2 regions of the Paenibacillus sp. MT86 genome follow, and region 1 is predicted to be linked to the other one. Evidence: a T-box and tRNA genes for the amino acid it is inferred to sense, from the RefSeq annotation. Region 1 holds a T-box; the other holds one or more tRNA genes.
The links. The T-box of region 1 lies ahead of trpS (tryptophan--tRNA ligase). A T-box ahead of a tRNA ligase gene usually reads a tRNA of that ligase, here a tRNA-Trp.

Region 1 (4,395 bases):
CATATTTTCGAAAATCCTGGAGCTTCCTCTCCTGCGACTCGCAGGTCCCGATATATTCATTCTGTGGAATCCCCAGCGTTTGCTCCAAATACTGAGCTCTTGTTCTCCGATGATCCGGCTCGTCCATCTTCGTATAGACCGGACCAAACGAATAAAGCTCCCTCCACACCAGGATATCTCCTTGAATGTTCCCTTGCTTCAGCTTATCCCCTACCGAATCCCCGTTAACGATATGCAGCATGCGTTTTCCCCCCTCATACAGATCGGTGAACACCGATACAAAGTCGGCTACGTGCAGCGTGTTCTTGAGCTTCCGCCGGGCATCAAAAAGCCGTTTCTTCAAAGCCGGCAAGGAAATGTCCAAATATTGCGAGATCTCACGCAGGCTGTAGCCTTGAAAATAATAGAGCTGGACCGCAATCCTCATGCCGGGTGGCAAGTCCGCGATCGTGGCATGCAGCTGACCGATCAGCTCTCTCTTTTCCACGACCGACTCCAAGCTTCGCGGATCTCCCATCGGCAATTCTATCTCATGCAGCGGAAACGTCTGCAATTGCTTGCGGCGCAAGTCTCTGTAACACTGCCGCTCCACGATCACTTTGAACCATCCGGGGAAACGCCGGGGATCCTGCAGCTTATGCAGATTCGCAAAGGCCTCCGTAAAGGCCTCCTGCACGGCGTCCTCCGCCAAATGGGGATCCTGCAGCTTATCGTAGGCCACGGCCAGCGCCATGCCGGTAAAATGCCGGACCAGGCTTTCCTGAGCTTCGGCACTGCCTCTCCGGGCTTCCTCAATCCACTGGATCACGCTCACTTCACCTCCCTTCCGGTGTCTCTATCCCTTAAGTGCCGATCTAAATGAAAAAGGTTACCTCTCTTCAGGAAATGATCGTCTGCACCGGATGGATGATATATCGAAAATTCTCCATGGCCTTCGCCGGAGTCTCCGAAACACGGTTCCAATGATGGTAGAAACTGAACGGGAATTTAAATAGATGGCCGAAATCCCAGTCGATTACATCCCCGTCTATACCCGTCCAGTACTCCGGGTGATGCGGCAGCCAAGCCGATCTTGGAGCCTCCACGAGTGGCAGCCGATCCACCGGAGACACGATTCGGATCGGCTCTGCAGGATCCAGCTGGCGGCTGGCACGGAGCACCTTCACGATTTTGAGCAGACCCGGCAAGCCTCTGTGGAAATAATCATGATGGCCGAGATCGTACAAGATGTTTAAGGCATGCGAGTACGTCAGCATATGCCCTATCAAGTCATGATGGGCTTCTGCGCGGTAGATCACCGAATAAGAGGCCAGCTCGTTTAAAATGAAGGCCGACAGCTGATCGCCGTCCGTTATTTCCGATATCCCGTCAAGTTCATCCAGGGTCAACCGTTTGACTTCGGCAGCAGAATATCCGATCCAGGACCTTCCCGGAACCGTCTTCGTGAAAGAGGCTATTAATTCCGCGATATCGGCTGCTTCATGCCGTAGACCGCCTCCAAGCTCGTGGAGTGCAGCCAGGCTTATTGCGGCATAGATCACATTGTGCCCGACCCAGTGCAGCCCATCAATCGTATCGTCAAGGGCCGCAAGAATCCTTGATTCGGCACTTTTCACACTCAAGCTTTCCCCTGTCACCGTTCCCGACTGCAAATACTTGGCGATCATCCTTTGGTTCTCCGCCATAACGGCCTCCTCGACCTTCCCGGGCAAATGGTTTGCCTTTACAAAAAAATAACCCGCGATCGCGGCCGCTCCGTAATGAGCCTGCCAAATATCCCCTGTTAGCATTCTGCACTGCGACAGTATGGATAATCCGTCCCCAAGAATCGCTCTGTCCTTATCGCTCATCCTGCCCCCCCGATCCCTCTTGACATTCACCTAACATCTGTGTGATGATACTCATCAAATCATCTTGTTCTCTATTCACATTCGAACAGAGCTGCATAGATGAATTTAAGAACAACATACCACACGGCTATGAGAAGAAATAGTAGCTTATCTCTTGAGGTCCAAGCGAACCGGCGATTGGTGCGAGGCCCGGTACTCCGGAATAAGTGAATGGATCTTCTCGCTTCAACCCGAACCTCCGATCTGTGCCGGAACAGTAGGCCTTGACGGCTCTCCACCGTTACTTTGGGAGATATGGCAGGGATAATGGTGCTTTTCCCCATTTCCGCGTCATGCTAAAGAGCGACCGTACAGTCGAATTTGGGTGGTACCGCGAAAGTTACACTTCGTCCCATAGAGGGATGAGGTGTTTTTGTGTTGTTCGCAAACAAATTAGGAGGTGGTTATTATGCAACGATTATTGTCAGGCATCAAGCCGAGCGGAGATTTGAATATTGGCGGATATGGAGGTGCCCTCCGTCAATATGTGAAGCTGCAGCATGAGTATGAGTCCTATTTCTTCGTGCCGGATCTGCATGCGATCACGGTCTATCAGGATCCCATGGAGCTGCACCAGCGCACGCGCGACATTGCCGCGCTGTACATTGCGTCGGGCATTGACCCCGATAAAGCGACGATCTTTCTGCAATCGCAGGTCCCCGCGCATGTAGAGCTCGGGTGGTTGCTGGAGACGCAGGCGCATTTTGGTGAATTAAAGCGCATGACCCAATTCAAGGAGAAATCGGACGGAAAGGATACCGTAAGCTCCGCGTTGTTTACGTATCCGGTCCTGATGGCTGCCGATGTGCTGCTCTACCAGGCAACGCACGTGCCTGTCGGCGACGACCAGAAGCAGCATCTGGAGCTGACCCGCGATGTGGCCGAGCGCTTCAACAACCGGTATGGCCGCACGTTTGCGGTGCCTGAGCCGATCATTCAGGATATTGGCTCCCGCGTCATGGGGCTTGATGATCCGTCCAAGAAGATGAGCAAAAGCAACCCGAATAAGAACAGCTGCGTCCACATGATGGATACGCCGGAGGATATCCGCAAGAAGTTCTCCAGGGCCGTTACCGACTCCGATGGCCAGGTCCGGCATGACTGGGAGCAGAAGCCGGCGGTCAGCAATCTGATTGAAATATATTCCGTATTCTCCGAGGAAGCCATCTCCGTCATCGAGAAACGGTATGAAGGCCAAGGATACGGTACGTTCAAGAAGGAATTAGCCGAAGTGGTCATCGAGAAACTTCAACCGATCCAGGAGAGGTTCCATCAAATCGTGAATTCCTCCGAGCTTGATCGCATTTTGATGGACGGAGCGAAGCGGGCTTCCGAAACCGCAGTCCCGACACTGCTTGCCGCCAAGAAAGCGATGGGATTGGTCACGTTCTGAAAGAACCGAGAGGGCGTCCCCTTAATTACTGATCCTTATCGGGAATCAGAACAAGGGACGCCCTGCTTATTTTTGTCGGCTGGCCTTTTTATGTTGTACATAACCGTCTCACCGCTTTAGTCTGTCCTGCCTCGCTATAAACCCATGGTTCTTCTGATTCCCGACTTGTTTATTGAGATGCCTGCCATGTCGCTGTCGCCCCCTTGACATCATCTCCCTATCGTAACCGTAATCTTATTCCCTTGATCAGGAACGGTGATCGCCAAGATGCCGCTCTTCGAATCCGGGAAAGGACGCAGCTCGATTTGATTGGCGTCCGTACCGGCGACCGCCACGTCGCTCCTGGATATCGACTCCAGATGGGGATGGTAAATCAATGTCTCTCCAACGGATGAAACGAAATCTATACTTAAACTGCCGGTATCATGATCATAACGGTATGCTGAGAGCACGCCGGCTGTCGCTTGCGGATACGCGCGATTCAACGCCTTGGCATATGGGGCTTCCTTGAAGCCGTCGCACCAGCACCAGTATGTATTGCTCCAAAGATACCGCTCCAATATCGCAATGATCTGCCTGGAAAGCTGAAAGGTTGCCGGATGCTGGGAGAAAGCTCCCCATTCCCCGACCAGGACCGGCACGTTCAACCGTTCCTGCACCTTGCGATGGGTAGCAAAAATCAGCTCGACGCGATCCTGATTATAAATGTCATAATGCTCCGTATCGACCACCAGATCATAGCCGTGCGGTGCGAACACCTGATGGTGTAAGGTTTGACCGGCTGGATCCTGCACAAGCTGCAAGCCGGACTCGATCCCCATGTTCGAAAAATAGCTCGTTTCCAGCATCAAAAATCCGTCCGGGGAAACGGAGCGAATGGCTGCCGCCGTCTTGTTGAAAAAGGGCGCGAGAACCTCCCGTTCGAAGATTTGCGATACTTCTCTGGCGCTGTCGACGAGTATGCGGTACGTATCCATCTCTGCCATCCCGGCAAGAACCTCCAGCCTCTTTTCCTCGTCAAACCAGAGTCCGGCAAGCTGCTCCATGTTCGGGTCGGCTATTCCCATCACATGACCCGCATATGCGGCAATAATGGTGCCGAGCACCTCCTGT
Region 2 (4,395 bases), 730 kb from region 1:
TCGATTCAGGGGTAGGGGAGCGTTGTATGTAGGTTGAAGGTGTACCGTAAGGAGCGCTGGACAGCATACAAGTGAGAATGCCGGTATGAGTAACGAAAAGATCAGTGAGAATCTGATCCGCCGAAAGCCCAAGGTTTCCTGAGGAAGGCTCGTCCGCTCAGGGTAAGTCGGGACCTAAGGTGAGGCCGAAAGGCGTAATCGAAGGACAACAGGTTGAAATTCCTGTACCACCGTAAACCGTTATGAACGATGGGGTGACGCAGGAGGGTAGTGACGCGGACTGATGGATGTCCGTCCAAGCAGTGAGGCTGATGTGTAGGCAAATCCGCACATCGATAAGGCTGGGCTGTGATGGGGAGTGAAAATTATAGTAGCGAAGGTCATGATCTCACACTGCCAAGAAAAGCCTCTAGTCAGGTGAAGGTGCCCGTACCGCAAACCGACACAGGTAGGCGAGAAGAGAATTCTAAGGCGCGCGGAAGAACTCTCGTTAAGGAACTCGGCAAAATGACCCCGTAACTTCGGGAGAAGGGGTGCCTCGGTAGGGTGAATAGCCCGAGGGGGCCGCAGTGAAAAGGCCCAAGCGACTGTTTAGCAAAAACACAGGTCTGTGCGAAGCCGTAAGGCGAAGTATACGGGCTGACGCCTGCCCGGTGCTGGAAGGTTAAGGGGAGCGGTTAGGAGCAATCCGAAGCTGTGAACCGAAGCCCCAGTAAACGGCGGCCGTAACTATAACGGTCCTAAGGTAGCGAAATTCCTTGTCAGGTAAATTCTGACCCGCACGAATGGCGTAACGACTTGGGCGCTGTCTCAACGAGAGATCCGGTGAAATTTTAATACCTGTGAAGATGCAGGTTACCCGCGACAAGACGGAAAGACCCCATGGAGCTTTACTGCAGCTTGATATTGGATTTGGGTACGATCTGTACAGGATAGGTGGGAGCCTTAGAAGCATGAGCGCCAGCTTGTGTGGAGGCGACGTTGGGATACCACCCTGATCGTATCTAGGTTCTAACCTGGTACCGTGATCCGGTACGGGGACAGTGTCAGGCGGGCAGTTTGACTGGGGCGGTCGCCTCCTAAAGAGTAACGGAGGCGCCCCAAGGTTCCCTCAGAATGGTTGGAAATCATTCGAAGAGTGCAAAGGCATAAGGGAGCTTGACTGCGAGACCTACAAGTCGAGCAGGGACGAAAGTCGGGCTTAGTGATCCGGTGGTACCGCATGGAAGGGCCATCGCTCAACGGATAAAAGCTACCCTGGGGATAACAGGCTTATCTCCCCCAAGAGTCCACATCGACGGGGAGGTTTGGCACCTCGATGTCGGCTCATCGCATCCTGGGGCTGAAGTAGGTCCCAAGGGTTGGGCTGTTCGCCCATTAAAGCGGTACGCGAGCTGGGTTCAGAACGTCGTGAGACAGTTCGGTCCCTATCTGTCGTGGGCGTAGGAAATTTGAGAGGAGCTGTCCTTAGTACGAGAGGACCGGGATGGACGTACCGCTGGTGCACCAGTTGTTCCGCCAGGAGCATGGCTGGGTAGCTACGTACGGACGGGATAAGCGCTGAAAGCATCTAAGCGTGAAGCCCCCCTCAAGATGAGATTTCCCAGTATGTAAGACCCCTTGAAGACGACGAGGTAGATAGGTTGGAGGTGGAAGTGCAGCAATGCATGGAGCTGACCAATACTAATCGGTCGAGGGCTTATCCAAAAAACACCCCAAAAAGTGAAGCAAAGCTTTGAAGCAGATGCCGAATACTTTTCGGGGACCCCGATACCACATCGGGTGAATGCTACGGATTCTAATCAACGCAAATACGTTTCGTATCTAGTTTTCAGGTGATCAATCACTTGAACTAAATATTGTTCCCTGATAGCTCAGTTGGTAGAGCACTCGACTGTTAATCGAGTTGTCACAGGTTCGAGTCCTGTTCGGGGAGCCATTTATGGAGAGGTGTCCGAGTTGGCCGAAGGAGCACGATTGGAAATCGTGTAGGCGCCAAAAGCGTCTCGAGGGTTCGAATCCCTCTCTCTCCGCCATTATAATTTTAAGCAAGGCCCGTTGGTCAAGGGGTTAAGACACCTCCCTTTCACGGAGGTAACAGGGGTTCGAATCCCCTACGGGTCACCACTTTCTTAAAAAAACACTTGCTTCTTATATCAGATTTTGGTATGATAAAAGTCGCTTTGTTACGGAGGCTTAGCTCAGCTGGGAGAGCATCTGCCTTACAAGCAGAGGGTCGGGGGTTCGATCCCCTCAGCCTCCACCATCATTCATCCCCATAAAGTGAAGCTCATGCTTCGCAAGTGATTCCGATTACTTTTCGGGGACCCTATACAAGCAACCCTTTTAATGACGCGGGGTGGAGCAGTTCGGTAGCTCGTCGGGCTCATAACCCGAAGGTCGTAGGTTCAAATCCTGCCCCCGCAACCAATTTATATCGCAATAGCGATAGTGCCTCGTGGAACTGTGGTGTAGAGGCCTAACATGCCTGCCTGTCACGCAGGAGATCGCGGGTTCGAATCCCGTCAGTTCCGCCATTTTTACAAGTTTCATAGATGACTTTGGGATGAGATGCGTATCCGATATGGGATTCGTCAAAGTCCGAAATGAGCTCTATGGCTCGGTAGCTCAGTCGGTAGAGCAGAGGACTGAAAATCCTCGTGTCGGCGGTTCGATTCCGTCCCGAGCCACCATGTACCTTTTAAAATTTTATACGCCGGTGTAGCTCAATTGGTAGAGCAACTGACTTGTAATCAGTAGGTTGGGGGTTCAAGTCCTCTCGCCGGCACCATTCTGGAGGATTAGTGAAGTGGCTAAACACGGCAGACTGTAAATCTGCTCTCTTCGAGTTCGGTGGTTCGAATCCATCATCCTCCACCAGTTTTTAGGGGCATAGTTTAAAGGTAGAACAGCGGTCTCCAAAACCGTTAGTGTGGGTTCAATTCCTGCTGCCCCTGCCAATCGAATCAATTTTTAGTACAATATGGCGGTCGTGGCGAAGTGGTTAACGCACCGGATTGTGGCTCCGGCACTCGGGGGTTCAATTCCCCTCGATCGCCCCATATTACAAAATCATATTGGGGATTAGCCAAGCGGTAAGGCAACGGACTTTGACTCCGTCATGCATAGGTTCGAATCCTATATCCCCAGCCATTGATTTTATGTTTGCGGACGTGGCTCAGCGGTAGAGCATCGCCTTGCCAAGGCGAGGGTCGCGGGTTCGATTCCCGTCGTCCGCTCCATTTTTATTTCTGGCGCCATAGCCAAGTGGTAAGGCACAGCTCTGCAAAAGCTTTATCCCCAGTTCGAATCTGGGTGGCGCCTCCATAACAACCATATGTGCCCTTAGCTCAGCTGGATAGAGCGTTTGACTACGAATCAAAAGGTCAGGAGTTCGAATCTCTTAGGGCACGCCATTGTGTAAGCCGGTGTGGCGGAATTGGCAGACGCGCGCGACTCAAAATCGTGAGGGAAACCGTGGGGGTTCGAGTCCCTTCACCGGCATCAATCAAAAGGAATGTAGACGATCAACGTCTGCATTCCTTTTTTTGTTGTCCCTCCATCGAAGCATCCACACGACAAGTCCACTCCCAATCACAGCTGCTGAAGATCGTTCTCCTGTAGATTGATGTTCCTTCAATAAGTTACCGTAGCAGGAAAGTGTTCGTTCACGGATATAACGCAAAAACTGCAGACCAGTCCAGGGGTTGGACGTAGGTCTATAGGAAGCCCCGCCTTAGGTCTAGGTCCAAAAACCGTCCACAGGCCGTTTTAGTCAAACTCGAAATTACCTAGAATAGAGTCATAAGGTTGAACAAATGAAACAACGATCAAACAACAGAAAGGCGGTGTATAAATGAGGAATTCAAAAGGCAATGGAATGAGTATCCTGTTGATTGGTTTAGGGATCTTGGTTCTTCTGGGAGTATTCGGTCCTCTGCTTGGATGGTTGTTCAGTCTTCTAATTCCGATACTAATGGTTGCTTTGGGATACTACGGAATTCGAAGAGGCAATACCTTGATGGGATGGATCATTCTCGGTATCGGCATCATCTGGTTGATGGGTAAACTGTCTTGGCTGATCGGTCCGATCCTTGGTGTTATCTTAATCATCTACGGAGTGTCCCGATTGAAGAATGGAAGACCCCGTTATTGATAAGGAACAACTACATTATATAACCTGCATAAACAACAGATCAGATCATGATAGATGAGGAGGGCTAAGCCGATATGAGTGTTTTCCGGCGGATAAGAGACATAACCGTAGCAACATTGAATGAAAAGCTCGAGCAGAGCCAGGATCCGGTTCGATTGATCGACCAGTTCCTACATTCAACCAGACAGGACATTGCTGAGGCCGAGAAGCTGCAGCAGCAATGCCAAGTACATTCCAGA

Region 2: it has a tRNA-Trp gene. The T-box ahead of trpS (tryptophan--tRNA ligase) is inferred to sense a tRNA for this amino acid. The anticodon was not compared.

The regions. Positions count from the first base shown of each region.
Region 1 covers NZ_CM179499.1:6,775,539-6,779,933, forward strand. Annotated here, with positions in the region: gene AC3RCL_RS30865 (sigma-70 family RNA polymerase sigma factor) at 1-814, opposite strand, end outside; gene AC3RCL_RS30870 (hypothetical protein) at 879-1,850, opposite strand; T-box leader at 1,971-2,247, shown strand; gene trpS (tryptophan--tRNA ligase) at 2,299-3,282, shown strand; gene AC3RCL_RS30880 (cellulase family glycosylhydrolase) at 3,492-4,395, opposite strand, start outside.
Region 2 covers NZ_CM179499.1:6,042,923-6,047,317, reverse strand. Annotated here, with positions in the region: rRNA gene AC3RCL_RS27600 (23S ribosomal RNA) at 1-1,707, shown strand, start outside; tRNA gene AC3RCL_RS27595 (tRNA-Asn) at 1,864-1,939, shown strand; tRNA gene AC3RCL_RS27590 (tRNA-Ser) at 1,945-2,036, shown strand; tRNA gene AC3RCL_RS27585 (tRNA-Glu) at 2,053-2,127, shown strand; tRNA gene AC3RCL_RS27580 (tRNA-Val) at 2,191-2,266, shown strand; tRNA gene AC3RCL_RS27575 (tRNA-Met) at 2,354-2,430, shown strand; tRNA gene AC3RCL_RS27570 (tRNA-Asp) at 2,461-2,537, shown strand; tRNA gene AC3RCL_RS27565 (tRNA-Phe) at 2,618-2,693, shown strand; tRNA gene AC3RCL_RS27560 (tRNA-Thr) at 2,716-2,791, shown strand; tRNA gene AC3RCL_RS27555 (tRNA-Tyr) at 2,796-2,880, shown strand; tRNA gene AC3RCL_RS27550 (tRNA-Trp) at 2,887-2,960, shown strand; tRNA gene AC3RCL_RS27545 (tRNA-His) at 2,987-3,062, shown strand; tRNA gene AC3RCL_RS27540 (tRNA-Gln) at 3,079-3,153, shown strand; tRNA gene AC3RCL_RS27535 (tRNA-Gly) at 3,168-3,242, shown strand; tRNA gene AC3RCL_RS27530 (tRNA-Cys) at 3,254-3,327, shown strand; tRNA gene AC3RCL_RS27525 (tRNA-Arg) at 3,340-3,416, shown strand; tRNA gene AC3RCL_RS27520 (tRNA-Leu) at 3,425-3,504, shown strand; gene AC3RCL_RS27515 (hypothetical protein) at 3,857-4,156, shown strand; gene AC3RCL_RS27510 (PspA/IM30 family protein) at 4,231-4,395, shown strand, end outside.